Regions from separate parts of the Shewanella sp. 30m-14 genome, predicted to be linked through region 2. Evidence: riboswitches for the same ligand, from Rfam matches in the RefSeq annotation. Region 2 holds a riboswitch; the other holds the start of a gene.
The links. A riboswitch is a leader RNA that binds a small molecule or an ion and turns the genes downstream of it on or off. The one in region 2 is predicted to bind thiamine pyrophosphate.

Region 1 (16,737 bases), on a different contig from region 2:
TGAAGTGGATGCACTGCCTTATGTTAATTTCAGTAGTAATGACTATTTAGGCTTATCGACATCTTCAGAGTTAGCTGAGGCACTTTACCAAGGAGCGAAACAACACGGTGTTGGGAGTACTTCCTCGCCATTGGTCGTGGGTTATAGCGAAGCGCATTTAAAACTGGAGCAAGCCTTATGCGAAGCCACAGGACATGAAGCTGCACTGTTATTTTGTTCAGGTTTTAGCGCTAATAACGCATTAATGAAGACCTTGTTTAATGAAACGGATCTGGTGCTTGCCGATAAGTTAATCCATGCCTCAGTGATCGACGGCGTTCAGGATAGTGGTGCTAAGCTGAAGCGCTTTAGTCATAACGACATCGATAGTGCTAAGAGTCATTTAGAGCGCTTTTCGCCAAGTGCATTATTGACCGAAAGTCTATTTAGTATGGATGGTGATATTGCTCCTTTAGCTGAGTTATCGGCGCTTTGTCAACAGCATAATACTTGGTTAATCGTCGATGATGCCCATGGTTTTGGTCTGCTAGGCGAAAACGGATTGGGTGCCACAAGGATTGCAAACGACATTAAGATTGATGCTCAGTTGGTCACCTTTGGTAAGGCCATGGGGGGGCAAGGAGCTGCAATTCTCGGAAGCCAAGCATTAATCGATTTTTTGGTGGCCAATGCCCGTCATTACATCTACTCAACAGCGTTGTCGCCAGCTCATGCCGTAGCAGCATTGGCCGCCATCAATATGATTAAGCAGCAACCCGAACGTCGGCAGAAATTGAATGACAATATTGCCTGTTTTAGAGCTGCCTGCTTAGAAAAGAATATCGAACTCTCAGACTCACAAACTGCAATTCAACCGATCTTAATCGGCGATGCCGCTAAGACAATGGCGGTGGCTAAAAGATTGAAAGAACATGGTTTCTGGTTAGGTGCGATTCGAACTCCAACCGTACCCGTCGGAAGTGCAAGACTAAGGTTAACCATAAATGCTAATCACTGTCAGCAAGATATTTTGGCGTTAGTGGATGTGTTGGCTGTTATCTTAAATGATGACTGACATTGAGCTTTCTAATATCTCATTACGCTGTCTTTAAAGCTTCTTTAAAGGCTTTTATACCGCTATTTCAATTTTATTTGATTGATTAGGATCCAATGCAGTGAATACAGGATCAAGTGAGCTTAAACACCAAGTCGCAGCGCGGTTTTCCGCCGCAGCCGCGCATTACCATAGTTACGATATACTGCAAAAAAGAACTGCTGAGCATCTGTTACGTCAAGTGACCTCAAGCTCCCGCTTATTAGATATAGGTGCCGGTCCTGGTACTTGCTTTGATCATATTCCTAGCCTTGAGCAAGTACTCTGTCTCGATATTGCCGAGGGGATGCTCAAAACGCTTAGCGAAAACTTCCCGCAGTACATACCGATTTGTGGCGATGCCCAGAGTCTTCCTTTTGCTGCAGACACGATTGGTGGCATCTATTCCAATGTGGCATTGCAATGGTGCCAAAATCTTCCTCTAGCGATTAATGAAGCTTGCAGAGTGCTTTGTCGTGATGGTGAACTGAATATGAGTATCGTGGCTGCCAATAGTTTGTATCAGTTGGCTGAACTAGGTTTTAAGGTCAATACGTTTATCGATGAAAAAACACTGCTTGCTTGTTTTGAGCAAGATGCCTGGCATATAGCAGAGTTTGAAACTCAAGCGATAACGGTTCACTTTGCCGATCTTAGAGCTATGCTGCAGTCGATTAAAGGGGTTGGGGCATCAATTGTAAAACAAGATCAAAATGTTAACTTGCCTCAGGTCACATTGAGAGGACGTAAAGATTGGCAAGCTTTGCAAGCTCAGGCAGAGTTGAGTCGAGCCCCTGAGGGCCTTCCTTTAACTTATAATATTAGCTTTATTAAAGCGCGGAAAAAGCGCTAAACGCAGCTTGGAGTTGACATGACATTTTTTGTAACGGGTACAGATACCGATTGTGGTAAGACGTTGATCTCATCTGCATTGCTAACTGCCGCTAAAGGCGAAACAGTAGGCTTTAAGCCGATAGCATCTGGCTGTGAACAAACAGAGAAAGGGCTTCGAAATAGTGATGCTTTGGCATTAATGGCTGCTTCTAGTATCAAACTTCCTTACGAGGATATTAATCCTTTTGCCTTTGAAGCAGCTATTGCGCCGCACATCGCGGCAGCAGAGCAAGGCGTTCAATTAGCGCCTAATCGTATTGAAGCTCAGCTCAAGATGGCTGAATTTGTTGGTGCTGATTTTTGCTTGATTGAAGGTGCGGGTGGCTGGCGTTTACCATTAGGAGAAGGTCACTACCTTTCAGACGTTGTGCAATCGATGAACTTGCCAGTGATCTTAGTGGTGGGTATGAAACTAGGCTGTTTAAGCCATGCATTATTAACGGCTGAAGCGATTAAGGCTGATGGTTTGAACCTTGTAGGCTGGGTAGCGAATCAAGTCGATGCCGATATGGCAAATCAACAAGAAAATCTAGCCGCGCTAAAACAGATGATGACGGCGCCTTGCTTGGGCTATGTACCGCATCTTGCTAAGCCGACCGCGGAAGCTGCTGCCAGTCATTTAGATATGAGTGTTTTGTTATAAGCTAATAGTTAATATCTAATCGTTAATATCTAAAAGTTAGTGCGATGTAACATGAATTAGCTAAAGCTTGTACGCAAAATTAACGCCCAATTGGTGGAGAAATTATGCTTCCTAATTGGGCTTATCTTTATGTTAAGAAAGATTAATCCCACGTCTCCTATAATTATCCTGCTTTACCGATTAAATTAATCTTAGATTAATGAAACCGACCTAGACTTTGCCGACTTGATATAAAAGTGGAACTCAGCCGTCTATTATTGATGCTACAAGGCATGTATTTGAAGCGATAAGACATAAATTTTGCAGTCTCCCCTTGAAATCTCGTTTTTTGGACATATTATGTCTCTTATAGAGTGTATATCAGGTACTTTGTATCCTAACAGGAGCTTAAATGAAGCGTATATTTTTACTGATTGCCACTAACATGGCGATCTTATTGGTGGCATCAATTGTGATGTCTATCTTAGGTGTTAATACCTCAACCATGGGCGGATTATTAGTATTCGCTGCAATCTTTGGTTTTGGTGGCGCCTTTATCAGCTTGGCTATCTCTAAGTGGATGGCTAAGAAAACTATGGGCTGTGAGGTTATCACAACGCCGCGTGATAACACTGAACGTTGGTTAGTGGAAACCGTTGCTCGTCAAGCAGAGCAAGCGGGCATTAAAATGCCTGAAGTGGCTATCTATCAGTCGGCAGAGTTAAATGCATTTGCAACGGGTCCTAGCAAAAACAACGCATTGGTTGCAGTGAGCAGTGGTCTTTTGTATGGCATGAGTCAAGACGAAATAGAAGCTGTATTAGCCCACGAAGTAAGCCACGTCGCTAACGGCGATATGGTGACGCTGACTCTTATTCAAGGCGTGGTGAATACATTCGTTATCTTCGCTGCACGTGTCGTGGCTGGCATCATCAATAACTTCGTCGCGAGTAATGACGAAGAGGGTGAAGGCTTAGGCATGTTTGCTTATATGGCAGTGGTTTTTGTACTGGATATGCTGTTTGGTATCTTAGCTTCAATCATTGTGGCTTACTTCTCTCGTATTCGTGAATATCGAGCCGACGAAGGTGCTGCACGTTTAGCGGGTAAAGATAAGATGATTGCGGCACTTGAGAGACTGCGCCAAGGCCCTGAAACCGGTGCAATGCCAGCGTCAATGTCAGCGCTAGGTATTAATGGTAAAAAATCGATGGCTGAGTTGATGATGAGTCATCCGCCACTAGAAAAGCGTATTGCGGCACTTAGAACTCACTAATTGAAGCATGGCTAAATCAAGGCGGTTCGAGGTTCAATCTCTCGAATCGCTTTTTTATTACCCAAAATCAACGTGATAAATAGTTAGTTATACTGCATTCCAAGAAGTAATTTGATTAAGCGCACATTTTGAGAATTTCCACAATGATATGATCTTTCACTTAAATTAGTTGCGGATTAGTTAATGCTTAGCTAAATTAACCTAAGTCGTGCTAAAAATATTGTTCGCAAGATGAAAACAACCTGACTATTAAGTTTTCACTATGCGAACATCAAATGAGGATACAATTGTGAGCAATAAACTACTAAGTGCAATTTTTGGTGCGGCATTCGCAGCACTCGCTTTATCACCAACAGCTTTCGCTGAAGGTCAAGAACTTGCCGAAATGCATGCTGAAATGGACGGTTGTGAAGCGTGTCACGCTGACGGTTCACCATCTGCAGACGGTGAATACGAGTTCCAGCAGTGCCAAGCCTGTCACGGTACTTTGGCTGAAATGGACGCCGTTCACCAGCCACATGACGGCATGCTAACGTGTGCTGATTGTCACGCGCCACATGAAATGAACGTGGGTGACAAGCCAACATGTGACAGCTGTCACGATGATGGTCGTACTGCCGAGTCGACACTTAAGTAATTTTATTTGACTTAAATTGCTAAAATGAGCCAGCCTAGAGCTGGCTTTTTTGCATAAAAATTTTGACAGTGCAGGATCAATATTGGCTCAAAAGGTTTTCTGGTGGAACCAGCATTCAAATTCTTACTAGGGTTCAGATTATAGGTAAGAAAATTTTATACAAAATCTCATCACAGCATAAAACATACAATATTTTTCATCTTACATAAGAAATGACTTGTGACTCCTTTCGTATGACAAGCTTAATTAACACCATTGATAATAATATTTGAGCGTTTATTATTTATTACTCTTAAAATCAATAGCTTGAATGTTTTTTTGTGAAGTGGATAATTGTTGTTAATTGAGTTGCCCGTAGTAGTAAAGTCTAGTTTTTCTTGAGCGAATAGCTATTTGGATGCAACGCTTTTAATACTCTAGATTGATGATGGACAAGCACTTTCCCGACATAATGGCCGCGTTAATTTCATATAGTCATTAAAGGTCGGTAATTGAGTATGGATACTACTAAGATGGCGGTTAACTCCTCTAATCTTCAAATCAGCAGCATATGGCGTTATACCCCAGCGCTACTCCTTGCCTTTTTGCCTCTGGTGCACGCTCAAGACCTTAGCCAATTTGATGAACTTAATGGCTATGATAACCGCGCCTCTATCGCCCAAAGTGGTGATAGTTTAGATGCAAGTGTGAGTCAGCAAGGTGTTTCAAACCGGGCAATAGTGAGTCAGTCGGGCTTATTAACAGTGGCGGATGTGAAGCAGTTAGGGGGAAGTAACCGCGCTGGCGTTTACCAAAATGGTGCAGAAATTGAGGCAAGTATTCTTCAAAGTGGCTTCAATAACATCGCTATCTCTTCTCAGCAAGGTGCCTATTTAAATCTCGATATTAATCAACAAGGGAACAATAATTTAGCTTCAGTCCTACAAATGGGCAATGAAAGCTCGGTGACAATATACCAAAATGGTACTGGGCATGGTGTTTCAGTTGTGCAATATGGGCAGGGACAATCAGCCCAAGTCACTCAAGGTTATATTTCAAATTAAGCCAACTTCAATTGTTGTTGTGTTTATGTGAATAATTCTGTCTTTATTTGTAGTCTGAGTGTATTACAATAAAAACACACGGATGGTGATATACAGTACACACGGAGTTAGCTTATGTTCAAAGTCACACATTGGGTTTTGGTTACCCGCTCGCATTTATTTGCCGATCTTCTCAATACCAGATGGCCACAAGAGTTCTTGGTCAAACTACATCGGATCTCTCCAGAGCATTTTAATGCTGAATTATTAGAAAGTCGCATTACTATCATTTTGATTGATCTGTCGACCGTAGATGTTCAAACCGCATATCAAATTCAAAAGCGCATTGAAAAAGGCAGCAACATCGCTCGAGTCGTCTTTTTGCATTTTCCTAAACAGGTTGACGCTAAATTTCTTATCCAAGCTTCAGTGACTGCCGGGGTATTTTATTCAGATGCTTGTTTAGAAACAATTGGTGAGGGCATGGCGGATATAGTAAAAGGCAAAGTGGTTCTACCTCAGCGTTTTACAGAGAGTAACAGCCTTAATGATAGTGCTATTGATGAGGTTGAAACCTTAACGATCCGAGAGCGTGAAGTACTGCAAGTATTACGCAGTGGAAGTACCAATATTGATATTGCAAATAAACTATTTGTCAGTGAAAGCACCATAAAAACGCATCTTTATCGAGCGTTTAGAAAAATTGGTGTATCGAGCCGTGGTCAGGCAATTGCCTGGGCCCAAACCAATATGCATGAAGTGACTCAATGAGTCGGTTCTGCTTATGTTTTCTCCTTCTGTCGTCAACGTTGACGGCAGGGGAGATTGTATTAGATAAGCAGCAACCACCGCTAGCCGAAAGCACCAGCGATAACCCCCCAAAAGTTGAAACAGATCTTATCGATGGGCTTATTCTTAATCGTGCAATGACTCGATTTGGTCATCGATTTTATCGAGAATTTGTCGCAGCTTATCGGGATATTGGTGGTGTGGCTCAACATTCAGGTTTGACCGTGGTTGAACAAGCGACAGCGAGAAGCGGTAGTAAAATTAGTATTCTTCACAATAGAAGACCTATTTATATCACGGTTGTCTCTCCTGCAAGTCGAAATATCGATGAGCAAGCTTTAGCTGCTGCCGGGCGAGTAAACCAAAAATTAAAACAAAATCAAAGGCAAGCAAACTGGGCCCAATTTTTAGATCCCGATTTGGCTCCAGATGAATTTTAACAAGGAAAGTTTATGAAAAGGGTTATTAAAATTGCGGGTGGTTCATTGTTGGCGGTGCTTATGGGCTCATCCCATGCAACTCAGCTGACTTACACTCCTGTTAATCCCAACTTTGGGGGCAGTTACCTTAATGGTTCATATTTACTGTCTAATGCATCAGCTCAAAATAAACATACAGGAGGGTCGAGTTATGTGCCGCCATCGGCGCTTGACCGATTAGCGAGTTCACTAGAATCTCGTCTGATGAGTCAGCTGTTTAATGATGCGGCAAACGGCGGTGAAGGGTACTTAAAGACTGATGATTTCGAGATCCAGGTGGTGAATCAAGATGGTGCCTTATTGGTGCATATTACCGATGTTGTCACGGGTGAAACAACAATTATCGAAGTCGGTGGCATTATCGACACTAACACTGGAGAAGGTTAATGATTAACAAGCTAACCTTATTGTTTGCCTTATGCTTTGTAAGCGCGTGCTCTACTACGAGTGAATTAGAGCAAATAGTGCCTTCATCAAGTTTAATGCCAAAAGGTGAGACTTATTACGATCTAATTGGTTTACCCGCTCCGCAAGGAAGCATGGTTGCAGCCGTTTACGACTTTAGAGATCAAACCGGTCAATACAAACCTATTCCATCGAGTAACTTTTCCACCGCGGTACCTCAAAGTGGTACAGCATTTTTAGCCCAAGCGCTGAATGACTCTAGCTGGTTTATCCCTGTTGAAAGAGAGGGGTTACAAAATTTACTGACTGAGCGAAAAATTGTGCGTGCAGGACTAAAGGGCGATGCTGCAAGTTTAAGCCAACTTAATTCTGCACAGATCTTGATGGAAGGCGGTATTGTTGCATACGACACCAATATTCGTACCGGTGGCGCTGGAGCTCGTTATTTGGGCATTGGCGCGTCAAGTCAATTTCGTGTTGATAGTATTACGGTAAATCTTAGGGCTGTAGACATACGTACAGGAAGACTGCTTAGCAGTGTCACCACAACTAAATCAGTATTGTCTAAAGAACTGACGGCAGGGGTATTTAAATTTATCGATGCTCAGGAGTTATTAGAGTCTGAAGTTGGTTATACCTCGAACGAACCCGTTAGTTTGTGTGTGGTACAGGCGATTGAAAGTGCAGTGGTGCACATGATTGCTGATGGCATTTGGAAACGAGCTTGGAACCTTGCAGATACTCAAGCTGGTTTAGAAAATTCAGTGCTTAAAAAATACTGGTTAGAGGCTCATTCGGTTGACAGAGTCCAAGCTAGGCTAAACCAAGGTTAATATAGCGATATTAAAAAAGGCGCTATGTATAGCGCCTTTTTTATGGTGTCAGTTCACGTCCAACTAAATTGTTACTCATTTATGTGTCGAATGCGTGTTATTTGAGTGGTTTCGTATTTTATATGTTCATTACTTTTAATACTGTTTAGCTTTAGATTGATTTGCAAATAGAGCTGATTATGCAGTCCATTTAGCTTGGCGCTTGCCAAGCGCTATATTGAGTTTTTATTCTTGGCTACTTATTCATTTCTCGTTCTTTGCTTAAAAACTCAAATCCACTTTTCAAGTAGCTAAAGCGATCGTCATCTGGCAGTGAGCGAACCTGTGCCAACATTAGGCCAAAAGCTGAATCAATCATCAATCTGTCAGATAGTTTCAAATAGCGATAAACGACGGGCCTGAGCACAACGGTGAAATGCCCTGTAAATTCGTTGAAGCGTTGCTCTTCAATAGCTGTGGTATTGTTCACCAGTTCACGCATACACAAAGCGGCAAGCAGAGCATTTTTATCACTAAAAGACTGATATTGTGCAGCACGGGAGTACCCGGCTCGCTTATGAACATCAGACATATTAAGTGCAATCATGCCTTTTTCTTGTACTAATTCAGTTGCGGCATCTAAGAGTGCGGTTTCTTTTTCCGTAAGCATTGTCTTATTCCTGCATATTTTTTTTCATTAGAAATCCTAAACAGCGTAAAGTCAACCACATTGTATATACATCTGTTTAATGCAGGTGCAAGTCAACACGATCCAATCATGTGATTTACTTCAGAAATCGTCCATCGCCTTGTCAATATTTTCGCGTATACTATGGCTAGTAATTTCCTTTTGAGGGCAGACAAATGGCCGAAGAAACCATATTTAGCAAAATTATTCGACGTGAAATTCCTGCAGATATCTTATATCAAGACGATCTTGTGACAGCCTTTAGAGATATCACGCCCAAAGCACCTACACATGTGTTAATTATTCCAAATCATCTGATCCCAACAACTAATGACATTAAGGCATCAGACGAAAAAGCATTAGGCCGTATGATGTCTGTGGCTGCTAAGTTGGCTCAAGAAGCGGGGATAGCTGAAGATGGCTACCGTTTAATCATGAACTGTAATCAGCATGGTGGCCAAGAGGTTTTTCACATTCATATGCATTTAGTGGGTGGCCATCCACTAGGCCCGATGTTGAGCCCGAGTGAATGAGTTCAAGCAGTCAGAGCTACTCGCTAACCGATATGGCGAGCCGATTTGTCGCGCAGCTAACTCAATGCCGTAAGCTTAAATTAAAAGTGCTAGAAGGTAGCGGAAAGCATGTTTTACTGGAGCTGCCTTACGATACACAGCTTGTTGGTTACCCTGACACGGGGGTGATCCATGGTGGTGTGATCACAACATTGATGGATACTGCAAGTGGTTGCGCGGTGGTGTGTTCAATTTTTGATAAACACCGCTTGCTTGAGATCTCTCCGACTCTCGATTTGCGTGTCGATTATATGAAGCCAGCAGCGCCGCACAAACCTGTTTATGGTTTTGCCCAGTGTTATAAATTGTCTTCAAGTGTTGCCTTTACCCGCGCTATTGCTTACCAAGATTCAATAGATGATCCCATCGCTCATGCGGTAGGCTCGTTTATGCGTATCAGCCCTGAGATGGTTGGTGAAGAGTTTAGGCAGGCATTGATGGGAGGTGCTGAATATGAATGATGAATCGTACTTTTCTATTGAACCATCGTTGGACGACAGTGCTAAGCTTGACGTTAAGGGCATCGTAAAGAAGGCCACAGAGCTAAATGACTTTGGCCATCTCTTGGAGCATGTTCCTTACGCAAAATTTATCGGAATGGCGGTAGACAGATTTGGTGATGAACTGGTTTTCAAGCTGCCAGCAAAAGATGACAACATAGGTAATCCTATCTTGCCTGCGCTACATGGCGGCGTGATTGCAGGATTTATGGAGATGTCGGCAATAGTACAATTGATGGTGTTTATGCAAACGACAAAAGTACCTAAAGTTGTTGATTTTTCAATTGATTATTTAAGGGCTGGTTACCATAAAGATAGCTTCGCCGAGTGTAAAATCACGCGCCAAGGCCGCCGAGTGGCCAATGTAAGCATTAATTGTTGGCAGACAAACCGTAAGCATTTAATTGCAACTGCAAGAGCGCACTTTTTGATTGATTAGTCGAGCTGGCTAACTTTAGTTTATTTAAGTTACGCCTATTAGCTTATGCTTAAACTCAAGCTTATTAACTCAAGCTTATTAACTCAAGCTTATTAACTTACGTTTATTCGCTTAGGCTATTAATCGGGCATGTTAATTTAACTTGCTACTTAACTCATGGTTTGTATCAATAGCGTATGTGTTGCAGCTAAGAAGGGGATAGAGATGAAAAAGGTTTTATTGGGACTATTTACCGCATTGGTTTTCACTGCATGTGCTCAACATACTGCCGGTGTGATGGCGGGGTCAAATGGGGATGCTAGGATTGATAACAATAGCTTTGGTAAAGAGGTACAAGTAACCAATATCATGGCTCGCCCTGAAGGCGGATTCTTACGTGGTACGGGAACCATTGTCAGTCAGGTATCAACCGATTTAAGGTTGCAATATAAGTTCACCTGGTTTGATTTAAACGGAATGACAATTGACGACGAAGGCGTAAGCTGGAAATCGGTAAAGCTACACGGTAAACAGCACCTGCAAGTTAGCGCTGTGGCTCCTAATGCCACCGCAACTCGTTTTGAGCTATACGTGAGAAAAGCCTTTTCAAATTAGCCTGTCGACACTCTTGGTTAATATTGGTTAGTTAAAGTGGTAAGTTTAAGTTGTTGGCTAAAGCCTAGCGTAAACCAAGTTTATATCGCACCTGTTAAAAAAACGTCAGCTAAGCTGACGTTTTTTCATGCAAAAAGTACCTGTTTTTAAAGAAGTCTGTCATCGAGTTGTAAATTTCATGTATAATCGCGCTCGCCAAGGGGTGTTAAAGTCTATAAACCGAAAGTCGGATTTATCTGCTTTGACTGAGATGTTGAAAAACGAACCCTTTGAACCTGATCCGGCTAATACCGGCGTAGGAATGGGCCACAATTCATTTCCCGATCGCTTCTTTACTGATGCCGGATCTCAAAATTTTACTTTGAGGTCCTATGTTAAATCTAAAATCTTATTCGCCAATAGCACTTGCGGTTATTGCAGCCATCTCATCTACAAACGCCTTTGCTAATGGCGATGCATCCACCACTCACGATGATATCGAAGTCATGGTGGTGACCTCTGACTTTCGTGGTTCAGCATTAGAAACAATGCCCTCCAGCGTTACCATTATTGATCAGCAACAAATTGAAGATGAAGGTGCCCAACACTTTGAAGATATCTTAAATACGGTTGCCAATTTAAATTGGTCTGGTGGTAGCTCTAGACCTAAATATTTCCAGATCCGTGGTGTGGGCGAGCAAGAAGAATACCAGGGCGCACCTAACTCTTCGGTGGGGTTTGTTGTAGACGATATCGACCTATCTGGTTTAGGCATGGTCTCAAGCATGTATGATCTACAACAAGTAGAAGTGCTACGTGGGCCACAAGGAACTCGCTATGGCGCAAATGCCTTAGCAGGTCTAATTTATCTCAAGAGTAACGACCCTACCGATGTGTTTGAACATGGCGCAGAAGTCTCTCTTGGCGATGATAATCTACAGACTTTCAGTGGTTTCAGCTCAGGTCCTATTACAGACTCAGGTAATTTACTTTATCGTGTTTCGTTACAGCAGCATCAACAAGATGGCTATCGTGACAACCTCTACCTTGGCCGAAGTGACACCAATAATCGTGATGAGTTTACAGGCCGCGGTAAGTTACGCTGGTATGCAACCGAAGATCTAGAAATCGATTTAACTTTCCTGCACGCGAACTACGACAATGGTTATGATGCATGGACACTGGATAATAATGGTTTTGACACATTAACCGATGCTCCGGGTGTCGATAAGCAACGTACAACAGGCTCGTCACTTAAGTTCACCTATACTGGCGCCGAGAATTTTGATCTCACTTCATTAACCTCGTTGGCGCAATCAGATACGCGCCATAACTACGACGGTGACTGGGCAAACCCTGACTACTGGGAAAGTCGAGATTGCGGTGGTATTCCATGTGAGTACGAGTATAACTGGGACAAAAAAGGCGAGAGAAAAACGCTAACCCAGGAGTTTAGATTATCGTCCACAGAATCTGGACGTATTTTTTCAGATAGTACCGATTGGCTGATTGGCGTGTATGCCATGGACTTACAAGAAGATAACGACACGGTTGATACTTATAACCAGTTATCAGCCGAGTATGAAGCACAAAATTATGCATTATTTGGTCAGTTAGATTCAGACTTAGGTGCAACTTATGCATTATCTGTAGGTTTACGGGTTGAGCGTCGAGAAAGTGATTACAGTGATTCGGCAGGCGACAGTTTCGGCCCAAGCGAAACTATGTGGGGCGGACATATCGCATTAAGCAAGGCGTTAAGCGAAAACCATGAGTCCTATATCCGTGTGGCGCGTGGCTACAAAGCGGGTGGCTTTAACATGTCGCTGCCAGTTGAGTTAGCAGACAAAAAAGAGTACGACACCGAAATCCTTTATAACTATGAATTGGGTTTAAAATCGACTTGGTTTGACGGTCAGGCGAGCACCAACCTTGCTGTGTTTTATATGGATAGACAAGATCAGCAAGTTGCAGCTTCACAGCAGTCAACAGTTCCGGGTGAAGAGGGTAACTTTATTTTATTTACCGAGAATGCAGGTAGTTCACACAACTACGGTGCGGAACTCGAAGGTAATTGGTATGCAACAGACAACTTGAACTTATACGGTAGCCTAGGCTGGTTAGAAACGGCTTATGGCGATTATCAATATGAAGATAAATATGGTGCTGTGGTCGATCTTTCAGGCCGAGAACTCGCCCATTCACCTAACTATACCTTTAGCATAGGTGCGACTTATCGCAGCGATAATGGTTGGTTTGCCAACGTCAACGCTAGCGGAAAGAGTGATTTCTACTACTCTGACAGTAATGAGTCAAAGTCTGATCCTTATCAAATTTTTAACGCCAAAGTGGGTTATGAAGCCGACATCTGGTCTGTGTATCTGTGGGGACGTAATCTACTTGACGAACAATATGGCGTTCGTGGTTTCTACTTCGGTAATGAACCAGATTTAGATTGGGCTGATAAGCAATATATACGCTATGGCGATCCACGCCAACTAGGTATGACATTTAACCTTAAGTTCTTGTAAGTAAGAGATCATCACGCGTGTAATTACAAGTGTGATTCAAGATTTTTAAAGCATAAGTGAAGAGTGATTAATGGTTAAGTTAATCACCCATTTACTGAATACCGATTTACTTAATATAGTCAAATTGAGCCACCATAGGGTGGCTGAGGTCAATACAATGAAATTAACAGCAGAAATTAGTTGCTACCCGCTTCAAGATAACTATTTAGACCCGATTAAATGGTTTATTGCGCGAGTGGATTCTTACGACAACATACAGCGAGTGACGAATGCAATGGCAACTCAGGTGGTTGGTGAGTATGGCGATGTGATGTCTATGCTTGCGGTTGAGATGCAAGCCGCTCATGAAAAATTTGGTAAAGCCGTATTCGTTTGTAAGTTTATTGGTGGCGAACTCAATTTAAGTCATAGCGAATAATTTTATTTAGATGAGGTGGTCTAGAGATAGGGAATGTCTTTTGGCCACTGTTGAGCTTAACAATATCTGACGATGATTTAGGGCAAGAACTTCTTGTGCTAAGTATCTTGTGTTAAATACAGGGCACCATTTATGTCTGAGTTTTGGCTAGCGTTAGTCAATAGTTTTACTGCCGCTTTTAGTGAAGCAGAAGCGTTGACGGGCTGGGAGGCTGTAGCGGTCTTACTGGCTTTGGCCTACCTTATTTTTGCGATGAAAGGTAGCATTTTGTGTTGGGCGGCAGCGTTTATCAGTACCGCGATTTATACCGTATTGTTTTGGAAAGTGTCGTTGTTGATGGAGTCCGTGCTTAATATTTACTATATGGCGATGGCTGTTTATGGCTATTGGATGTGGACTCGAGGCGGTAAAAAGCATGATGGGGTGAACATTGTTTCATGGCAGCTGAGCACGCATTTGAAATTAATAGGGCTCACGAGCTTGATTGCTGTTTTAATCGGTCATTTCATGGCAACTCAAACTCAAGCCGCTTTCCCCTATTTAGATGCTGCGACGACCTGTTTTGCGGTTATGACCACTTACTTGGTGGCAAAAAAAGTCCTAGAAAACTGGATTTATTGGTTTGTTATTGATGCGGTTTCTATTTATCTCTATGTCAGTAAAGGCTTGATGTTAACCGCCATTTTGTTTGTACTTTACCTTGGGATGGTTGTATTTGGCTACTACATGTGGCGCAATAAAATGTACGTGCAGCAAACCACGCAAGAGATTGACTTAGCGGCAGGAACCGCCTAAATGGCTCAAGGTTTAACTCAAATTCTGGCGCCTTATCTTGCGCAGTCAGGGCTGACAAATGTCAGCCTGATAGCCCCTTTGACGCAAGGCTTAAGCAATCAAAACTATTACATTCGTGGCTTACATCAGAGTAAGTCCACTGAATCTGAGTGGGTACTAAGAGTCAATAGTTGGGCGAGCTCTCAGATCTGTAATCGAGAGGACGAAGTGTTAAATTGGCAACTTGCAAGTAAGGTTCAGCTTGCACCACAAATTGTCTATGTCAGCCCCGATAAAACATTTTATTTAAGTGAGTTCTTTGCCCAGAATGAGCAAGATTGCTGGAATGACTTAATGAGTGCCAATGGGGCTCACCCAATTAGTACCACTCATAATATCTGGCCAAAAGCCGAGCAAAAGCTGCTTGAATTATTAAACGGATTAAAGCAATTGCCTCGGCCCAGTAATGTGATGACAGTTGATACACAGTGGCAGAGATACTTGGCGCGATTAACCGAAATGAACAAGCAGTTATCTCGGCTACAGGGCTCACCTAATGATGATTGCGGTGATGATAGATGTGCAGAGCAGGCGCTATTGATTCGTTGGCAGCAGCTTTATCAACGGCTTTTGGCTAAGTCGCATCAGATTGATACAATGCTTGATAGACTCGGTGCTTGTGTGACTCAGCTTCAGTTTAGCCACCGAGATCTGAACCCCTATAATATTTTGCTGGTTGAAGATAAGCTTAAATGCATCGATTTTGAATATGCCTGTAGCTCACACCCTTTATGTGATCTTGCAGCCGTGATTGCCAGCCATTCTCTGTCATCAGAGCAGCGCCATTGGCTGATTGACAACTACTTAGTTGCTCACCCGAACCTAAATAACAAAGCAAGAAATGCCGTCACTGCCGCCGTCGATCTGTATTGGGTGTTTGCAGTGTGCTGGGCACTACAAATGGCATTTGATTGCTTAGTAAAAGAGGGCGAAATTACAAAGTTAGCTGATGGCGAGGGAGCCCATTTAGTCGAAGATTACTTGGACAGTGCTCAGCAATATAATGAGTTAATTGCCTGCTGTACCTAGTGGATGTTGTACTTAGTGCCAGCTAAGCTAATTTATCAGTAATAATGATGGCGGGCGCTTAAATTTTTCACTGCTTCTTAATTACCCCACACATGTTGTAACCGAGCGAATTCCTGCCGATGTTCTATGCTAGGTTAAAGACGCTAATGACTGAATATTCATATGGTGATTAAAGATAAGCCCAAACAGTTGGAACAATAGGGGAAGCAATGAGAAAAGCTGGCTTATGGATGTTACTCCTTATCTCTCTTGTGGGTTGCTCGACCAAGATGGGCTACTATTTTTTAGATTGGGCCATAGAGTGGAAACTTGCAGAATATGTCTCGTTAAACACACAGCAACAAGCCCAATTTGAATCTGCACTTAATCAGTTTTTAATCTGGCACCGAGCCGAAGAGCTTCCTTTGTACGCGAAACAGTTATCATTGCTCTCACTTGAATTTCAACAAGCAAGCCTGACACCCGCAATATGGGCTGCACAAGTTAAGCAGGTAAAGCAGCACTGGAACAGAAGCTTTGAATTTATTAACCCCTCTCTGGTACCGATTATAAGTTCTTTTACCGATGAACAAGTTAAACAAATCATTGCGCAGCTTAGAGTTGATGAAAAAGAGCTAAATCAAAAGTATTTAGGTAAAGATAGGCTGGCATTAGTCGAAATGGCTGATAAACGCATCAACAAACGTGTAAAGAAGTGGATAGGGAAGCTGACATCAAAGCAAAAGCAAGCCATACATGAATATAACCTAGGCCGTGCATCGAGCTTAGACATGTGGCTTGAATATCGGCATGAATGGATAAGGCTATTTTCACAAGCACTGAAGAATCGGCAAAACCAAGCGGCGCTATCTCACAGCCTAACCGTGTTAATCACTCAGCCAGACAGCCTTAAGTCAGACGTATATAAAGCCTCTCTTGATAACAATACCGAACAATTTGGTCAATTACTTATTCGACTCAATCAGCTGGCAAGTGCTAGCCAGAAAAGATACTTTCAAAAGAAGCTGGATGCATTAATCGTTGATCTTAATGAGCTCAGCGAGGCCGATTAAGCTAACTTTACCGTTTTTGCTGAAAGATAGGCTAAGTTGTAAGGGTCTATACAGCTAAGCCGAGGATTAAATTCAAAGAGGGAACGATATGCA
Region 2 (16,737 bases):
CATCTAACTCAACCGACAATCTCGATGCAATTAAAGAAGTTAGCAGAGGTTATAGGCTTGCCTTTGTATAATGTCATTGGCCGTAAAATCGTCTTTACCGAAGCGGGTCTTGAAGTGGTTAAAACCGCGACCGAGGTACTGGGTAGTTTCGCACGACTCGAGAGTTCACTATCCGATTTAGGCGAGCTGAAATCGGGAACGTTAAGGCTAGCAGTTGTCACCACATCAAAATATTTTATCCCTCACTTATTGGGGCCATTTTGCGAACGGTATCCCAATGTCGATGTACAGCTAAATGTGGGCAATCGACAACAAATTATCGAGCGTTTAAAGCAAGGCGTTGATGACTTCTACGTGTTTAGTCATCCTCCAGCGGATCTCAACACTGAAAGTATTGAGTTTTTTAATAACCCCTTAGTTGCTATCGCTCATGAAAACCATCCATTTTCGAAGCTAAAATCGTTATCACTCGATAAACTCAGTCAAGAACCCTTTTTAATGCGAGAAAACGGTTCTGGTACCCGTTTAGCCATCGAACATTTTATGGAGAAGCAAGGGGTTAACTTAAATATTAAAATGACTATCGAGAGTAATGAAGCCATCAAGCATTCGGTCATGGCAGGCTTAGGGATCAGTATTTTGTCTGCCCATACACTCGTGTTTGGTGGTAATGCGGGGTTAACGCAGCTCAAGGTTAACTCATTACCGATTAACTCAAATTGGTATTTTTTGTGGTTGAAGTCGAAAAGGCAAACCGAGATTGCACAGGCTTTTCTTCGACATGTTGAAACCGACGGACGCCGCATGTTAACGCAATTAAATCGCCACCCCTTATACCAATCAGTATAAGAAGTTGTTCAACGCAGAAGTAGGCAACCAAAAACGCTCCAGAATGGCGAGTTTTAGCGGCTCTGATACTGTGTTAACGAGCTTAAACGTAGAATGACTATGCGCTTCACTCCTTGCAGACCACATCGTCTAGTATGTTCCCGACATACATAAGACATTTCATCCATCCCTGGAGGTCAGATGTGGTGAATGTCATTGCACTTTAATATTACACCTTGATACTGCAGCTTAATCTAGTACCTTGATATTACGATATTACACCTTGATATTAATCAAGCTGCCTATCATATCTGATGCTGTTTGGATCACCTCAGCCGACGCCTGGGCATGAATCACCGCTTGAGTTGCATCAACTAATGCTTGCGTTGTACTGCTTGGCATACTGACATTGTCAACCGTCGTCGTGCCTGCAACTGATTGGCTCGCACCGGCAACATCAATCGTCGCTTGGGTTAAGTCTGTCTGCGCCGCTTGAAATCCATTGTGCCCAGAAATGATACTCGGTGGGATCTGCATTATTTTCTCCATAGCAAACAATTAGTAGCACAATTATCAAGCAAAAATTTAAAGAAGTACAGTTTATACCAATTGTATAAAAAACAGACCGCTAACAATCATTGACCCAATCGATGAATAAAGATTCATTGTTCTGCTAATCTTAGAAATAGCCTTTAAGTCACTAAAATGATACGGTTATCACATAAATACAAGAAATTGGAAATAGCGCAATCTTGCGAGGAGATCTCTAATGAAAAAAGCGAGAATACTGGTCGTAGATGACGATCCTGTCTGCTCAAGCCTTTTATTATCTATCTTAGGCGATGACTACCAAGTCACAACCGTTAATTCAGGTGATGATGTTACTGATATTGCCAATATCCAGCGCCCAGATGTTATCTTTTTAGATATTATGATGCCGGGTAAAAACGGTTATCAGGTACTGAAAGATTTAAAAGAAGATCCACAAACCTCTATGCTACCCGTCATTATCGTGAGCGCCCTTTCGGAACAGTCTGATGAAAACCTTGCATTAAGGATTGGTGCTGACGGCTATATAGCCAAACCTATCACGCCATCAAATGTGTATGAAGTACTTAAAAAGCAGCTCTAACCAAACCACCTTCTAAATGACAAAGTACCAAAGTACAGCTTATGCTCCACAGCTAATTGCTAGTGAAGTATTCCACTAGCGAAAAAGCGGCATTTACACTGTCTGCTGCACAGCTTTATCGTAATGGCTTATTGTTAAGACGTGAGTCTAATCAACTCAGCGCATAGGCAAACACCATAGCGAGCCGTTTAATGCAGCTCAAGGTAAAAGTGATCAGGGTGTAACGTTTTAACTTAGGAAATAGCTCTCGACAAATCACCTGCTTATCTTGGAATACACCGATGTTACTAATCGGAAGCAATAAGGCTTTAATCTGATACGTTTGCTTAGCAAACGTCACAGAATAGCGCTTATAAGGCAGCCATAAGAACTTTTTAAACACGATATTGCCTTCACAGCTCACCCTTAATGTTCCCGATAAACTATGGTAATCGAACTTAACTTGATGACCACTTAGCTCAAGGGTTTTATGATGTTTAAACCAACTCATGGTAAATCCTTTTTATGTCGCTTCCATATGACTATGCACTTGGCTAATGAATAACTTACCTAAACTGATATATCAAACAAGCTCAAATTATTCATCTTGCCTATATGTGCTACCAATATGTACCATCTATATATTTAGACCGCCATCACCAACCTGTTTCCCAGTCTTTCCAAACTGGGTTAACTCCACGTTGCAGCATGGCGTTAGCAACGGCTTGTGGCGTCCGTGCATCACTAATTTCAAACTGATCGAGCTCAGTATTAGGTTCAACATAACCGCCAGGCTGAGTTGAACTGCCCGCACTAACATTCGTCACACCGAGTCCGAACAAATTATCTCGAAGCGTAGGCGTTTCTCGTGTCGATAAACTGATCTCTAGCTGCTGATTAAACAAACGAAAAGCACAGATCATCTGTACCAAGCCTTTGTCTGTTAATTCCACTTTAGGTGACACCCCGCCAGTACAAGGTCTGAGTCGCGGCAGAGAGATACTGTAACGACTTCGCCAATAGGTTTTCTCTAGGTAATCGAGATGGTACCCCATTAACAATGCATCCAAACGCCAATCATCTAAGCCTAACAACACACCTAATCCGATTTTATCAACCCCAGCCCGAGCGACTCTATCGGGTGATTCAAGCCTGTACACAAAGTCCTTCTTTTTTCCTCGAGTATGATGTTCGGCATAAATCACAGGGTTATACGTTTCTTGATACACCATCACCGCATCAAGCCCCTCACTCACTAACTCTCGGTAATCTTGCTCGTCAAGCGGTTGTACCTCCATGGCCACGTGGCTAAATTGCTCACGAACCAAAGGCAGAACTTGTTTAAAATAATCTAGTCCTACTTTAGTTTCGTGCTCACCCGATACCAATAAAATAGAATCGTATCCCATAGCTTTAATTAAGCGCATCTCATCTGACACCTCATCATTAGACAAGGCCTTGCGCTTAATTTTATTACTCATCGTAAAGCCACAGTAATCACATTCATTGGCGCAAAGATTAGATAGGTAAAGCGGAATATACATGCCGACACTTGCACCAAAGCGCTGCCGAGTGAGTGCCGCCGACAGCTGCGCCATCTGCTCAAGATATGGCTCTGCAGCGGGTGATAATAGTGCCAATAAACTATCTAAATTACCCGCAGCCTGATGCAACGCCCGCTCAACATCGTTTGCGGTTTGCGAATAGAGTTTCAGCTTAAGCTCTGAGCGAGACAGCTTTTTAAACACATCAACAAAACTTTTTTGCTGCTCTGTTTGAGGATTTTTCTGACGTTGGTTATTCATTTAAAAACCCTGTTAACGGGCTGGTGTGATGTGCTTGATGACTCACTGCGCCGAGCCCTGCCATATAGGCTTGTCTGCCGGTATTTACCGCTTGTGCGAAGCAGCGCCCCATGGCAACAGGATCAGAACTGCTGGCAATCGCAGTATTAACGAGCACTGCATCGGCCCCCAGCTCCATAGCATGAGTGGCTTGTGACGGTGCGCCAATTCCAGCATCAACAATCACTGGTACTTTAGCTTGCTCAATAATGATCTTTAAAAAGGTTTCGGTGGCTAATCCCTGATTTGATCCTATCGGGCTACCCAGTGGCATCACTGCAGCGCAGCCCACCTCTTCTAAACGTCGACAAAGCACTGGATCTGCATGAACATATGGCAAAACCACATAACCTTGTTCACATAAAATCCGCGCCGCTTCTAAGGTTTCGATAGGATCTGGCATTAAATACTTAGGGTCAGGGTGGATCTCAAGCTTAATCCAATTAGTGCCTAACACCTCTCTCGCCAGATGGGCCGCAAAAATCGCTTCTTTGACGTTGCGAGCCCCTGCCGTATTAGGTAGAAGTTTTACGCCACTGTCTAACAATGGTTTTAATATATTGTCGCTGCCAGTCTTAAGATCCAGTCTTTTAACCGCCAGTGTCACCAGTTGGGATTGAGATGCTTCAATGGCGGCCAACATGGTTTCTGGCCCAACGAACTTACCTGTACCGGTAAATAATCGTGATTCAAATTGATGTTCTGCAATCGTTAACATTTTAGCCTCCGGCTACGACAGAAAAGAGTTCTAGTTTATCGGCTGTTTTACACTGCGTAATAGGCCAGCTTTGTCGAGGTACAACCTCTGCGTTAAGCGCAGCCGCTATCGCCTTTATCTCAATGCCTTGTGCCAGACTATAAGCTTCGATCACAGCCTGTAGTGTTGTGTGGTTAGCGAGCTGCTTAACTTCATCATTGATACTGATTGAAATGCCACGGCAGTCTTTCTGTTCATCATTATTATTAACTTGCTGCATAAAATTGCTCCACAGATTAGCCCCTCGCTGTACAAAATTGAGCTCGAGGCTAATCATTCTCGGTTAATACTTTCCGGTTAAGACTTATCGCCTAATACTTCCCAATTAAAACTTCCCGATTAAGATTTCTCGGCTAATACTCAACGGTTAATAATTGACGGTTTTAATACGGCATACTGAACAGTCTTTATTGCGTGGAACCGTCGCTTCTCGCCAGCTAAATTGGTTACCATCGAAACGAAATAACTTACCGACGGTCTCTCTACAACCTAATAACTGTTGCAGTGCAATCAAAGCTTGCATCGATGCCAGTACGCCTACCATAGGTCCTAATACCCCCACGGTTTGACAGCTTTGACTAACTTGCATATCTGCAGGGAATAGACAGTGATAACAACCAGATTGTGGGCTATATTGCTGGTCTATATGCAATAATTGTCCTTGAAAGTGTGCTGCCGAAGCTGACACCAAAGGCAACTCATGACTCATTGCAAACCCATTAATCAATTGGCGGGTATCAAAGTTGTCACTGCAATCAAGTAATAGATCATATTGGCCAACATCTGTGTTAAGCACTTGCTTGATATTGTTTTTCATCAAGTGTTCAGTAACGGCCTTTAACTTGACGTGAGTGTATGCTTGGCCAAGCTTTTGCTGTGCCACTCGCGCTTTTTTATACCCAATATCGCTGGCCGTAAATATCAGCTGCCGTGGAAGGTTTGATAACTCAACCTCATCACCATCCACCAGCGTTATGCGGCCAACGCCTGCAGCGGCTAGGTACTGAGCAGCTAAATTACCTAACCCTCCAATACCGATTACGGCAACATGCGCATTAGCCAGTGAGACCTGTCCAGCCTCACCCACTTCGGGTAGTAGGACCTGCCGTGAATATAGCAGAAAGTCGCTATCGCTTAACGCGTTGCATACCCCTTTGGTCATTGTCATTTTGATATTCCCGTCATACCGACTCATGCCATGCTTGGGTTAACGTGTTAAATGCGGACGCTGGATCTTCTGCTTCAGTCAAAGCCCGTACAACAGCAATATCATCTACGCCAGTCGCCTTAACACTTTCAAGCCTTGAGGCATCTATCCCCCCAATCGCGACGATGGGTAGCTCCCCCTTCATCAATGACACGTACCTTGCAAGCTTTGCTAGCCCCTGCGGTGTAGAGGGCATCACCTTGGTCGATGTAGCAAATATATGACCAAAAGCGATATAGGACGGGTTGTGCTGCTTAGCGAGCAAAATCTCAAAATAACTATGGCTAGACAAACCAAGTGCCATATTCGCCTCAGCTAACTGCTTAAGATCACAGTCCATTAAGTCTTCCTGACCCAGGTGCACACCGTACGCTTGATGCTTTATCGCCAGTAACCAATGATCATTAATAAACACTCGCGCCTGGTAATCACGCCCGAGCGCAATGGCTTGAATTATCTGCTGCTCCAAAGATTGAGACTTCAATGCAAGCTCTTTGGGATCTTTTAGCCGAAGTTGTATAGTTCTCGCTCCAGCTTTTAACAGCGTTTCGAGTAAAACCACATCTGCTACAACCGGGTACACGCCCAAAGCTGCATTAATCTTTTTAAAACCATTGAGCTCGCCTTCTCTAGTTAGCTCATTATTAGCCAATGAACAGGGTAAGTGGTCTTGCTCGGTGACTTGTTTGATATAAGGGAATAAGTTGATCTCCCTTGGCCACGCCGTTCTTTTTAGGCAGCCGGGGCCTTTCCCCGGTTGATAACTCAAACGCAGGCCTGCACTAACATAAGCTTTAGCCACTACAACGGCATCATTAAGCACAAAACCATGAGCCATCACAGCAGCGATAGCTGATGATAAGGTGCAGCCAGTACCATGATTATTACCGCTGGTTTCTCTTATGCTCGATAACCAAAAGCTTTGCCACTGATGCTGCTTGGATATGCCATCTACATCCCGACAAATCAGTAAGTCATTAGCCTGCTGTTGACACCAACTTGGGCCTTTATCTCCGCCTTTTGCCAGCACTGATGTTGCAAGCATATCAGCAAGCGTTTTAGCCGCTACGATACATGCGTCAATATCATCGAGTGTGTGCCCCGCTAGCACCTCAAGCTCAGCGTTATTGGGAGTGACTAAATTTAGCAGCCCTTTGAAAGGACTAAAGTCTAGCCTGGCATTATTTGCCAGTCGATCACCACAAGTCGCTACCATCACGGGATCTAAGATAACAGGAACCTTAATACCGACTTTAAGCCAACTCGCTTGTTGAGTGCTAAGCCATGACGCTAACGCAGTAATTTGTGACTGGTCTGCCAGTAAACCGATTTTAATCGCAGCTGGCGGCAGGTCTGCTAGCAAAGTATCAAGCTGAGAGCGTAACATTTGCGCGGATACCGCCTCCACCAACGACACCGTCACCGAGCTTTGCGCTGTCACAGCAGTGATAACGCTGCACGCATGGGCATCGAGATCTGACATGGTTGCCAGATCCGCTTGAATACCCGCGCCGCCTCCGCTATCTGAACCCGCAATAGTCCACACTATCGGACGCTTGTCAGGCCAACTATGGGGAGCATTTTTCATGACTAATCCTCTAGCACCACATCACGCTTTTTTTCAGCGGCTTCATGGTAGAGTTCCGCCCCCTTGGCTTTAAACTCAGCCGACATCTGTGCCATGCCCTGCTCACGAACAACAGTCGTTTCACTCACTGTGTATGATTGATATTCAGCATCCGATTTAATATCGATGCTGCTAACCTGTTGTTCACGCTCTTGAGCGGCAGCATAATCACGGACTTCTTGAGTGATCTTCATCGAACAGAATTTTGGGCCACACATGGAGCAAAAGTGTGCTACTTTGGCAGACTCTTGAGGTAAAGATTCATCATGATAAGCACGCGCTTTATCAGGATCTAAACCAAGGTTATATTGATCTTCCCAGCGAAACTCAAAACGTGCTTTTGATAAAGCATTGTCACGAATTTGCGCGCCAGGGTGTCCCTTTGCAACATCGCCAGCATGAGCTGCAATTTTGTAGGTAATAAGTCCTTGTTTCACATCTTCTTTATTCGGCAAGCCTAAATGTTCTTTTGGCGTGACATAACACAACATGGCGCAGCCATACCAAGCGATCATTGCCGCACCAATACCTGAGGTGAAGTGATCGTAACCCGGCGCGATATCTGTTGTTTGCGGGCCTAACGTATAAAATGGCGCTTCATCACACAGCTCAAGCTGTTTATCCATATTCTCTTTGATGAGATTCATTGGAATATGACCTGGTCCCTCGATAATGGTTTGCACATCATATTCCCACGCAATTTTCACCAGCTCGCCTAAGGTTTCTAATTCCGAAAACTGCGCTTCATCGTTTGCATCGGCAATAGATCCCGGACGCATACCGTCCCCCAGCGACAGTGATACATCGTATGCGGCGCAGATCTCACAGATCTCACGAAAATGTTCATAAAGGAAATTTTCTTTATGGTGTGACAAGCACCATTTGGCCATGATTGAACCGCCACGCGACACGATGCCCGTTAAACGTTTTGCCGTCATTGGTACATAACGCAGTAACACACCAGCATGAATAGTGAAGTAGTCTACGCCTTGTTCGGCTTGTTCGATCAAGGTATCGCGAAAGGTTGCCCAATTTAGATCTTCTGCAACGCCGTTTACTTTTTCAAGCGCTTGATAAATTGGTACCGTACCAATTGGCACTGGTGAGTTACGAATAATCCATTCACGGGTTTCATGAATATAACGTCCCGTCGACAAGTCCATCACGGTGTCAGCGCCCCAACGCGTCGACCAAACAAGCTTTTCAACTTCCTCTTCGATTGACGATGTCACCGCAGAGTTACCAATATTGGCGTTAACTTTAACCAAAAAATTACGCCCAATAATCATAGGCTCAGCTTCTGGGTGGTTGATATTTAAAGGGATGATAGCTCGGCCACGGGCAATTTCTTGTCTAACAAATTCAGCGGTTATCGGCTCGCCAATCACTGCGCCAAAACTTTCCCCCTTATCTTTTTGCGTTAAGATAGGGTCTCGTACTTCTACCTGTGCCATGTTTTCACGAATGGCAATGTACTCCATTTCAGGCGTGATAATGCCCTGCCTTGCATAGTGTAACTGCGTCACACATTTACCTATTTTGGCACGACGAGGTGGTAATAATGACTCAAATCGAAGGTGGTCTAAGCCGTCATCAGCTAAGCGCTGCTGAGTAAAGCCAGAGCTGACACCTGCAAGTTGCTCGGTATCATCGCGCTCTTCTATCCAGTGCTCGCGGAACTTTTCTAACCCTTTACGCACATCGATTTTTGCATCAGGATCAGAATACGCACCTGCGCAGTCGTAGACTTTTAGTGGAGGGTTGGCTTCAAATATAGGATTGGCTTCAGAGCCGCTAATTAGGGTATCAGCTTGGTGTATTTGGCGCATACCCACTTTTAGATCTGTTCGACTACCTTGTAGGTAAATTTTTTCAGAATTTGGGTGCTGTAGCGGCTTTAAGTTATCAATAAACTGTTGAGCTTGAGCTCGGGTTTCGCGGCGTTTTGACATTAGCAAACTCACTTTATAAAAAGAAATGAAGTTGCTTGTCAGGAGAAATGAGAATGTGAAAAGTTGAACGGATAGTAAGGCAATAAACGCCAGCTACACGTAACCTTCGAAACATTGCTTAAGCATGTCTTAAACAGACATTTTTGCAATGATTTCGCTTGTTTCCTTCGCAGGTTCTAGCCTGATCAGGTTCAACGGATCCCGAATTAACGGTCTCAGCCATATGGCACTCCGACAAGATGAACTGGCAGTATAGTCCTATCGACTTGTGACATACAAGTGCTTAAGTAGATATTAGACCACAATAAACAAGCAAAAAATTAGAACCATAACCAACTGTTATATATGAGTTTTAACTTGTAAAATGGGTGGTTCCGTTAAAATAGATGAATTTTTATCAACTAAAACTTATCCCTTTTTACTTATCATTCGCTTATCTAGTCGTGCGGAAATCGCATCATTGATCGCTTTTTTTATCTTGTCTCCACCACAATTAAATGGGTAACCCAGGTTTTCTGCAAAGGGGTTAATTTGCGTTGGCACTTGGACAATGCGATAGCACGTATCACCTTGCCTGACGATGCGATTCGGATCTAATCTATGGTTGGTTGTGAGCACCTTGCTGTACTCATCAACTTGAGGGAAAACTAACTCTTGCATGTCGCCATCCATCTCACTCAAGGAACGCTTTTTAGTATATTGATCAGCCTTGTCTATAATGAGTTCATCGAGTTTGCTGGCTCGTTGCTTGCCCAAGTAAGACTGCGTAAACAGGCTTGAGCTTGATGCTAAATTTTGACTACTATTTTGACCTGAACTTGAATTCGCATTTTGAGTAGGAATTAAGTTTAACTTTTCATACTGACTATTCTCACTGCGAGCTATCGTGCCCTTTGTGTTACTCGCCTTTTTTATTGTCAGCTTTGTTATAGTGCCCTTTGTCATAGCCTGCTTTGTTATAGTACCTTTCGTTATAGCGTCCTTTGTTTTACTGACCTTAATTGACCCGTTGTTAGTTTCACGCTCTTGCCACACTTTCTCTTGTAGTTCTTTCTCTTGCGAAGTAGCAGCAACAATCTCTGGATTTACGACAGGTTTTACTGTGACTTCACTTTTCACTTCAAGCTCAATATCCGTTTTTATTACTTGCTCAATAACTTTTTGATCTGTGACTTTTGGCTCAGTGACGTTTTGAGGAACTTGATACAGGTATGATTGAATTTTAGCGCCGGACACATTTTTAGTTACCAGTGCTGTGCCTGTCCATAATTGGTTTATCGCAACGATAGCCACAAGGTGTAATAGTATGACACTGGAGATAATGAGCAAGCCGTTGAATCGAACTTGGCGTTGCTGTTGCTTACTTTTTTCTGCGTTAACGATTTGCTCGCGTTTGGCCTCCCACTTCTGCGTCGCTCTCAATTGGCTCTTCCTGGCTCTTGTGCTTAATTAGACACTCTTCCTATAGTGATAACAGCTTAGAACAATCTCAGCTTAAATAAGTTCACATTAGTTATTTATGCTAGGCTGAGGAGCCCATTGAATATCGCACACTAAACACAGGAGCATCCAAGAGATACTGATTTCAAGAGTGTCAGTCCAGAGTTGTCAGTTTAAGAACTGCCAATTTAAGCGTACACGTGTTCGCTTAAACTGTAGCTTTTACAATCTAAAATGTTACACTGACCACAATTATGGTAATCCAGAAGTCATTTATATAATGCCAGTAGAACATGCGACAGCTCCAGATAATCAAGGTTCTAAGCCAACGAATAAGCCAACAAGTAAACAAATAACCTCTGCTAATTATTGTGCTAATGAAGAGCTAGCCAATAGCCTCAGTCATGGTATTGGCGTACTTGCAGGGATCGTGGGGCTGATTTTATGTCTGCTTAAAGGCTATGATCACCTCAGTTTTATTCAGTTAACCGGCGTGGTCGTATACTGCTGTAGTATTATTTTACTGTTTCTTTGTTCAACCCTTTACCACTATGCAACTTCGCCTCTAGTAAAACATAAGTTAAAAATTGCCGATCACTGCGCCATCTATCTGTTAATTGCCGGAACCTATACGCCGCTGATATTGATTACGCTGGCGAGCAGCGACGCCAATTGGGTATTAATTGCCATTTGGTCACTTGCCATTGGCGGTATTTTGTTTAAAACCCTATTTATTGGCCGCTTTAAAGTGTTTAGCTTAGTCTTGTATTTAGTGATGGGTTGGCTATGTGTGACGGTGATGCAAGAGCTAATCGCCAACATGTCAGATTTAGGTTTCAATTTATTGATAAGCGGTGGGCTCTTTTATAGCTTAGGTGTCATTTTCTACGTCGCTAAACGCATCCCCTTCAATCATGCTATTTGGCACTTGTTTGTTTTAGGTGGCGCGGTATCTCACTTCTTATGTATTTACTTAACCGTGATTTAACTCGCTAATATCGATAACTTTAAGCTTTACTTCACTCGATACAACAAAGGCGCTTATAGCGCCTTTTTTTATGAGTTAATCATCTACTGATAACTGGCAAAAATCGATAAACCTTTCGGTTAACAACTGAGCCTCATCAGTCATTTCGGCTTGTTTAAATAGCTCAATAATACATTCGAGTGTGCACAAACCTCCCTCAACCTGATTGCGCCTGAGATTAAACTGTGAGTCTGGCGTATCGCTTAAAGAGAAAGTGTTAGCTGTTTTTAGATAAGGGCTTTGGCGCAGCATTTTACGGGCTTCTTGCCAAGTCGCATCTAAAATCACTACTGTTTCTGGCCACTTTAGTACTTTATCTGTGTTTCGAGATGCTCGGCATTGAGAAGCACTGCTTTCAACAGCTGTGTTTACCGAGCCTTCATCTTGAGACAGAGCGGCTGAGTCCACCTCAGGGAATAACAGCGCCGTTGTCGATTCAGTTAACTTATCTAATAAAAACTGTGATGGCGTTACCCGTGACCACATGATCCGCTGACAATATTCAGGGAACTGTTGCAGTGCAATATTGCCCGTATTCGTTGGACGGATTGCTTCTCGCTCATGGGTTAGTAATATGACGTGCAATGGTCTGACTCTTAATGTAACAAGATGCGAGTATATACCGAAACAGCTAAAGGTGTAGAAAAACTCATAAAAAAGCGCACCTTACAGAGGTGCGCTTCATTGTACTACAGTGTTTTATCTAAGCCTGCATGCAACTTAGCAATACACTGCTCATCTATTTGTATTTTTTAACTTTCTTTAAGGCTATCTGCTGTTTTAGCATAGAAAGATGATCGGTAAATACCACACCATTTAGGTGATCCATTTCATGCTGCAACACGATTGCTAAAAATTCATCGGTATCAATTTCAAACGTTTTACCGTGACGATCTAATGCGCTTACTTTAACCCCTTCATGGCGATTGACTTTAGCGCGATAACCCGGGATAGATAAACAACCTTCTTCGCCTTGATACGAACCACGCGATTCAATAATCTCTGGGTTAATCAATACTACTGGCTGATCGCGTTCTTCAGATAAGTCGATAACCAAAATAGCATGCAAACTACCAACCTGAGTTGCAGCTAGGCCGATACCGTCATCGGTGTCGTACATAGTCTCAATAAGATCATCAATAAAACCTTGTACAGACTCAATATCTGTTACAGGTACCGCCTTACGCTTAAGGCGTTCATCGGGGATCGTTAAAATGTCTAGCACAGCCATATCATTATCACACTAATGTTAACTAAAAAAATTCGCGCTATTATGACCGAAACAATCGCAAAGGCAACTACCGCGGCGATTTAAGTCTATTTAAGTTCAATAGCCCTTTCAGTATATCTTCTCTATTGCCTCCCAAATCACTACATACACCAGCCGCTAATTTAAACAATTAGCTCCACATTTACGCAACATGTGATAGCATAAAACAAAATGTATAAAATATACGGAAAATAATATGACACAAGCAGGACGCACTGCACTGCCCCCTACATTCTTCGTTGCCAATACGATGGAGATCTTTGAACGCCTTGCTTGGTATGGCTTTTTCGCCCTATCTTCCCTTTATATGACCTCACCGCAAAATCAGGGTGGCTTAGGATTTTCAGATCAAGAACGTGGCTTATTACAAGGTATGATCCCGTTTTTCCTTTATTTATTCCCTGTACTAACTGGAGCACTTGCCGACCGATATGGTTATCGGAAAATGTTCTTAGTGGCTTACGCTATCATGTGCCCCAGCTACTACCTACTTGGCCAAGTTGATACCTTTATGGGATTCTTTGTGGCCTTTATGGGGGTCGCAGTAGGAGCTGCCTGCTTTAAACCTGTGGTCACTGGCACCGTAGCCCGAACAACAGATGATACAAACAGGGGATTAGGCTTCGGGATCTTCTACATGATGGTCAATATCGGTGGGTTCTTAGGTCCCTTCATTGCCGGCTATGTTAGAGCGATTAGCTGGGATTGGGTGTTTATCATGTCATCATTTTGGATTGCAATTAACTTTATTCCAGCTTTCTTTTTCTATAAAGAACCTACGGATCAAAGCCAGCAGAAAGGTAAACCTCTTAAAGCCGTATTCCAAGACATCCAAGAAGTTCTTGGCAACGCCCGCTTTGCCATTTTATTCTTTGGTACGTTAATCATCTTAATGTCCTATGGCGCCAAGTGGATCACGGGGGAGACAACCCTAATCATTTATGCAGCCTGGTTCACTGGCCATATCATCTGGGACAAGCTAGCATCAACAAAACCCAAAGCTCCGTGGTACGCGCAGAAAATCAGTCTAGGTAACAAACCCTTTGTGATCTATCTACTCATCCTATCCGGTATGTGGATGGTCTATCAGCAGATATTTATTACCTTACCTATCTACATTCGAGACTTTGTCGATACATCTGATTTAGTGATGATGCTCGCAGGTTACCCTGACTTATTACAGTTTTTCGCCCCTGTTGATACGAGTTTACTGCAATCGGAATTAACCCGCTTAAGCCATGAGGTGGCTGCAGGGACAGTTAACGTTAAGCAAGCTTACTTTGAACTTGTTCATACAAAAGTCATGGTGCCAACACCTGAGATAAGCCAAGCGGTAAATGCTATATCACAAAACCCTGCGCTTGCGGCGCAATATGCTCAAACATGGGCAAGTGAATATCGCCAAGTTAACCCTGAGTACCTTATTGGACTTAACTTTTTGTCGATTGTAATAATGCAGTTGATGATCAGTCGTTTCGTAGAACGTTTCCAAGCATTACCCGTTTTGGTTGGTGGCACGATTATTCTCGCCTTAGGCACTGCCATTGGCGGACTGGCGCATGGCGCAATCATGGGCGGGGCAATGGTGCTGACCTCTATCTTGGTATTCTCAATTGGCGAAATGGTTGCATCACCGAAAAGCCAAGAGTATGTGGCAAGCTTTGCGCCAAATGACAAAAAAGCCATGTTTATGGGTTACTACTTTGTCTCTTCAGCGATTGGATTCTTACTGGCGGGCCCGCTATCTGGCTACCTATACTCAGAAGTTGCCAAAGGCGCTGGTCGCCCAGGTCTGATGTGGTACATCATAGGGGCACTTGGTTTGGTAACGGCACTTGGTTTAGTACTGTTCCATAAGTTTGGTACCACACCAGAAGCTGCAGATGATACTGCAGTGCCAGTAGCTCAAGCGACTTAAATCATTAACCCTTAAGTAAGTGGTTGTCACTTATTGCGAATATACCCAAGGATAAGCCTATTGATAACTCAAATTTTCAATAGGCGTTAACCAGCAATAAATCTTATTCAACGGCGCTTAAAACCAAAAGCCCATGTCGGTCTAATCAGATCAACATGGGCTTCTTAATGCTACGTTAAAACTCATAGCGTACCAACCGCACTATTTAAAATTGAGAGCGCACCGCAAACACCCACTGAGTGTCTTCGCTTTCAAAGCGATCAAGCTTTTCCCAATCATACTGATAACGCACAAGCCAAGACCATTGTGGGTTAATCTGATAACCAAGTGCTAGCCAACTTCTCGCCTCATAGCGCTCAACGCCGTCAACACCGGCATTACCCTGCAGGTAAAACTCACTATACCAATGTTCAGTCATCGCCTTTAACACAGTCATATTGGCATTGGCAGCAGTGCTGTCTTTATATGACTTAACGGCTAAATGATTCACCGCCAATTCTGTAAATACCTGGGTTGAAAACCAGCCCTGATGCTCGGTCATAAGTCCCATTTGGTACTGATAATGGCTGGCTTTACCTTGGGGTGTATCAGTTTTACCATGAACAACAGAGGCTCTAAAATTTACCTGCTGCGTAGAGTAAAGGTAACCTAAGTGCCATTTATCGCCGCCAATATTGGTATTGGCTGAAAACTTTTGGTGGCTTGTTGCAAAGCTACCACCAAGCTTAAACACATCGCCATCAAAACCAACATAGAGCGAATCATTCAAATTTAATGGATCTGCAATATGTCTAAAATCGCCTGCGAAAACTGGGACTGATGCAACTGAGAGTAATAACAAAGCCCCCAGAAAATGACTTAACCTCTTTACTGACATTATATCTACCGTCAAAAAAGCGCTATTATTACTTTAGCGCCAAGTATCGGCAAGAGCTTTTACTTTATATTACAACCCATTAACCCTGGACTATAGCACCACCAAACCATTAACATTGGTAACACTAATAAGCGTAAATATGAGCCATATAGAGCAAGATTATTGACCTTCTCAAGGTTAAATCTTACGGTAATAAAAGGAACTCGATTTGATTCAAAAAAGCAGTAAGCCTTCAGCAATGACGCAAATTTGGCATATTGTGTCTATGATCCCTGAAGGGAAAGTCTGTTCTTACGGAAAAGTCGCCGACTTAGCAGGCTTACCAGGGCGAGCTCGTTACGTTTCAAAAGCGCTTAAGTTAGCACCCGATGAATTAAACCTGCCATGGCACAGAGTGATTAATAGCCAAGGAAAAATATCATTTGCTGAACATAGCTCGCCATTCATTGAACAGATGCAGCGACTGCGCAGCGAAGACATTATAGTGAACCGTGGCAAAGTTAAGTTGTCTGAATATGAGTGGCAACCTGATATCGCAACATTAGTGCTTTCATTACCATTTTAGATGCTAGTGTCATTAATATATTGTATTAAAATTAGGCCAGTGCCAAATCATCCTCGATTGTAAGGAGTTGTCTTTGTTAAAAACGTTACCAGCTCTATTCGCTACTAGCTTGCTGTTTGTCAGTCATATTTGTCTTGCCAATACAACAGCATTAACACCACATACTGCAGAGTATCAAGTCAATTACGGCAGTATTGAACTAGGCCGCGCCCGCTATATCCTCGATGCGCCCGACGGCAACCTATTTCAATACCGTTTTGATAGTGATGTGGGCTTGCTCATGCTATCTGACCAACGTCATATACGCAGTGAAT

Region 1: another riboswitch for thiamine pyrophosphate. It lies ahead of ACVBIU_RS00175 (TonB-dependent receptor); the one in region 2 lies ahead of thiC (phosphomethylpyrimidine synthase ThiC).

What each region holds. Positions count from the first base shown of each region.
Region 1 covers NZ_JBRILW010000001.1:23,153-39,889, forward strand. The annotation lists gene ACVBIU_RS00100 (8-amino-7-oxononanoate synthase) at 1-1,054, shown strand, start outside; gene ACVBIU_RS00105 (methyltransferase domain-containing protein) at 1,155-1,925, shown strand; gene bioD (dethiobiotin synthase) at 1,944-2,609, shown strand; gene htpX (protease HtpX) at 3,001-3,864, shown strand; gene cctA (tetraheme c-type cytochrome CctA) at 4,154-4,501, shown strand; gene ACVBIU_RS00125 (curlin) at 4,999-5,544, shown strand; gene ACVBIU_RS00130 (LuxR C-terminal-related transcriptional regulator) at 5,659-6,294, shown strand; gene ACVBIU_RS00135 (curli production assembly/transport protein CsgE) at 6,291-6,752, shown strand; gene ACVBIU_RS00140 (curli assembly protein CsgF) at 6,765-7,178, shown strand; gene ACVBIU_RS00145 (CsgG/HfaB family protein) at 7,178-8,029, shown strand; gene ACVBIU_RS00150 (helix-turn-helix domain-containing protein) at 8,265-8,678, opposite strand; gene hinT (purine nucleoside phosphoramidase) at 8,873-9,229, shown strand; gene ACVBIU_RS00160 (PaaI family thioesterase) at 9,226-9,729, shown strand; gene ACVBIU_RS00165 (PaaI family thioesterase) at 9,722-10,207, shown strand; gene ACVBIU_RS00170 (YcfL family protein) at 10,412-10,801, shown strand; TPP riboswitch at 10,990-11,120, shown strand; gene ACVBIU_RS00175 (TonB-dependent receptor) at 11,173-13,311, shown strand; gene ACVBIU_RS00180 (hypothetical protein) at 13,469-13,729, shown strand; gene pnuC (nicotinamide riboside transporter PnuC) at 13,862-14,524, shown strand; gene ACVBIU_RS00190 (phosphotransferase) at 14,525-15,592, shown strand; gene ACVBIU_RS00195 (DUF6279 family lipoprotein) at 15,802-16,644, shown strand; gene ACVBIU_RS00200 (HvfX family Cu-binding RiPP maturation protein) at 16,733-16,737, shown strand, end outside.
Region 2 covers NZ_JBRILW010000027.1:10,196-26,932, reverse strand. The annotation lists gene ACVBIU_RS17285 (LysR family transcriptional regulator) at 1-849, shown strand, start outside; gene ACVBIU_RS17280 (chemotaxis protein) at 1,105-1,365, opposite strand; gene ACVBIU_RS17275 (response regulator) at 1,598-1,960, shown strand; gene ACVBIU_RS17270 (hypothetical protein) at 2,112-2,450, opposite strand; gene thiH (2-iminoacetate synthase ThiH) at 2,596-3,744, opposite strand; gene ACVBIU_RS17260 (thiazole synthase) at 3,737-4,501, opposite strand; gene thiS (sulfur carrier protein ThiS) at 4,503-4,760, opposite strand; gene ACVBIU_RS17250 (HesA/MoeB/ThiF family protein) at 4,908-5,708, opposite strand; gene thiE (thiamine phosphate synthase) at 5,722-7,335, opposite strand; gene thiC (phosphomethylpyrimidine synthase ThiC) at 7,338-9,326, opposite strand; TPP riboswitch at 9,472-9,570, opposite strand; gene ACVBIU_RS17235 (hypothetical protein) at 9,735-10,748, opposite strand; gene trhA (PAQR family membrane homeostasis protein TrhA) at 11,047-11,754, shown strand; gene ACVBIU_RS17225 (DTW domain-containing protein) at 11,830-12,378, opposite strand; gene def (peptide deformylase) at 12,533-13,024, opposite strand; gene ACVBIU_RS17215 (MFS transporter) at 13,260-14,981, shown strand; gene ACVBIU_RS17210 (hypothetical protein) at 15,187-15,858, opposite strand; gene ACVBIU_RS17205 (MGMT family protein) at 16,097-16,423, shown strand; gene ACVBIU_RS17200 (DUF3108 domain-containing protein) at 16,497-16,737, shown strand, end outside.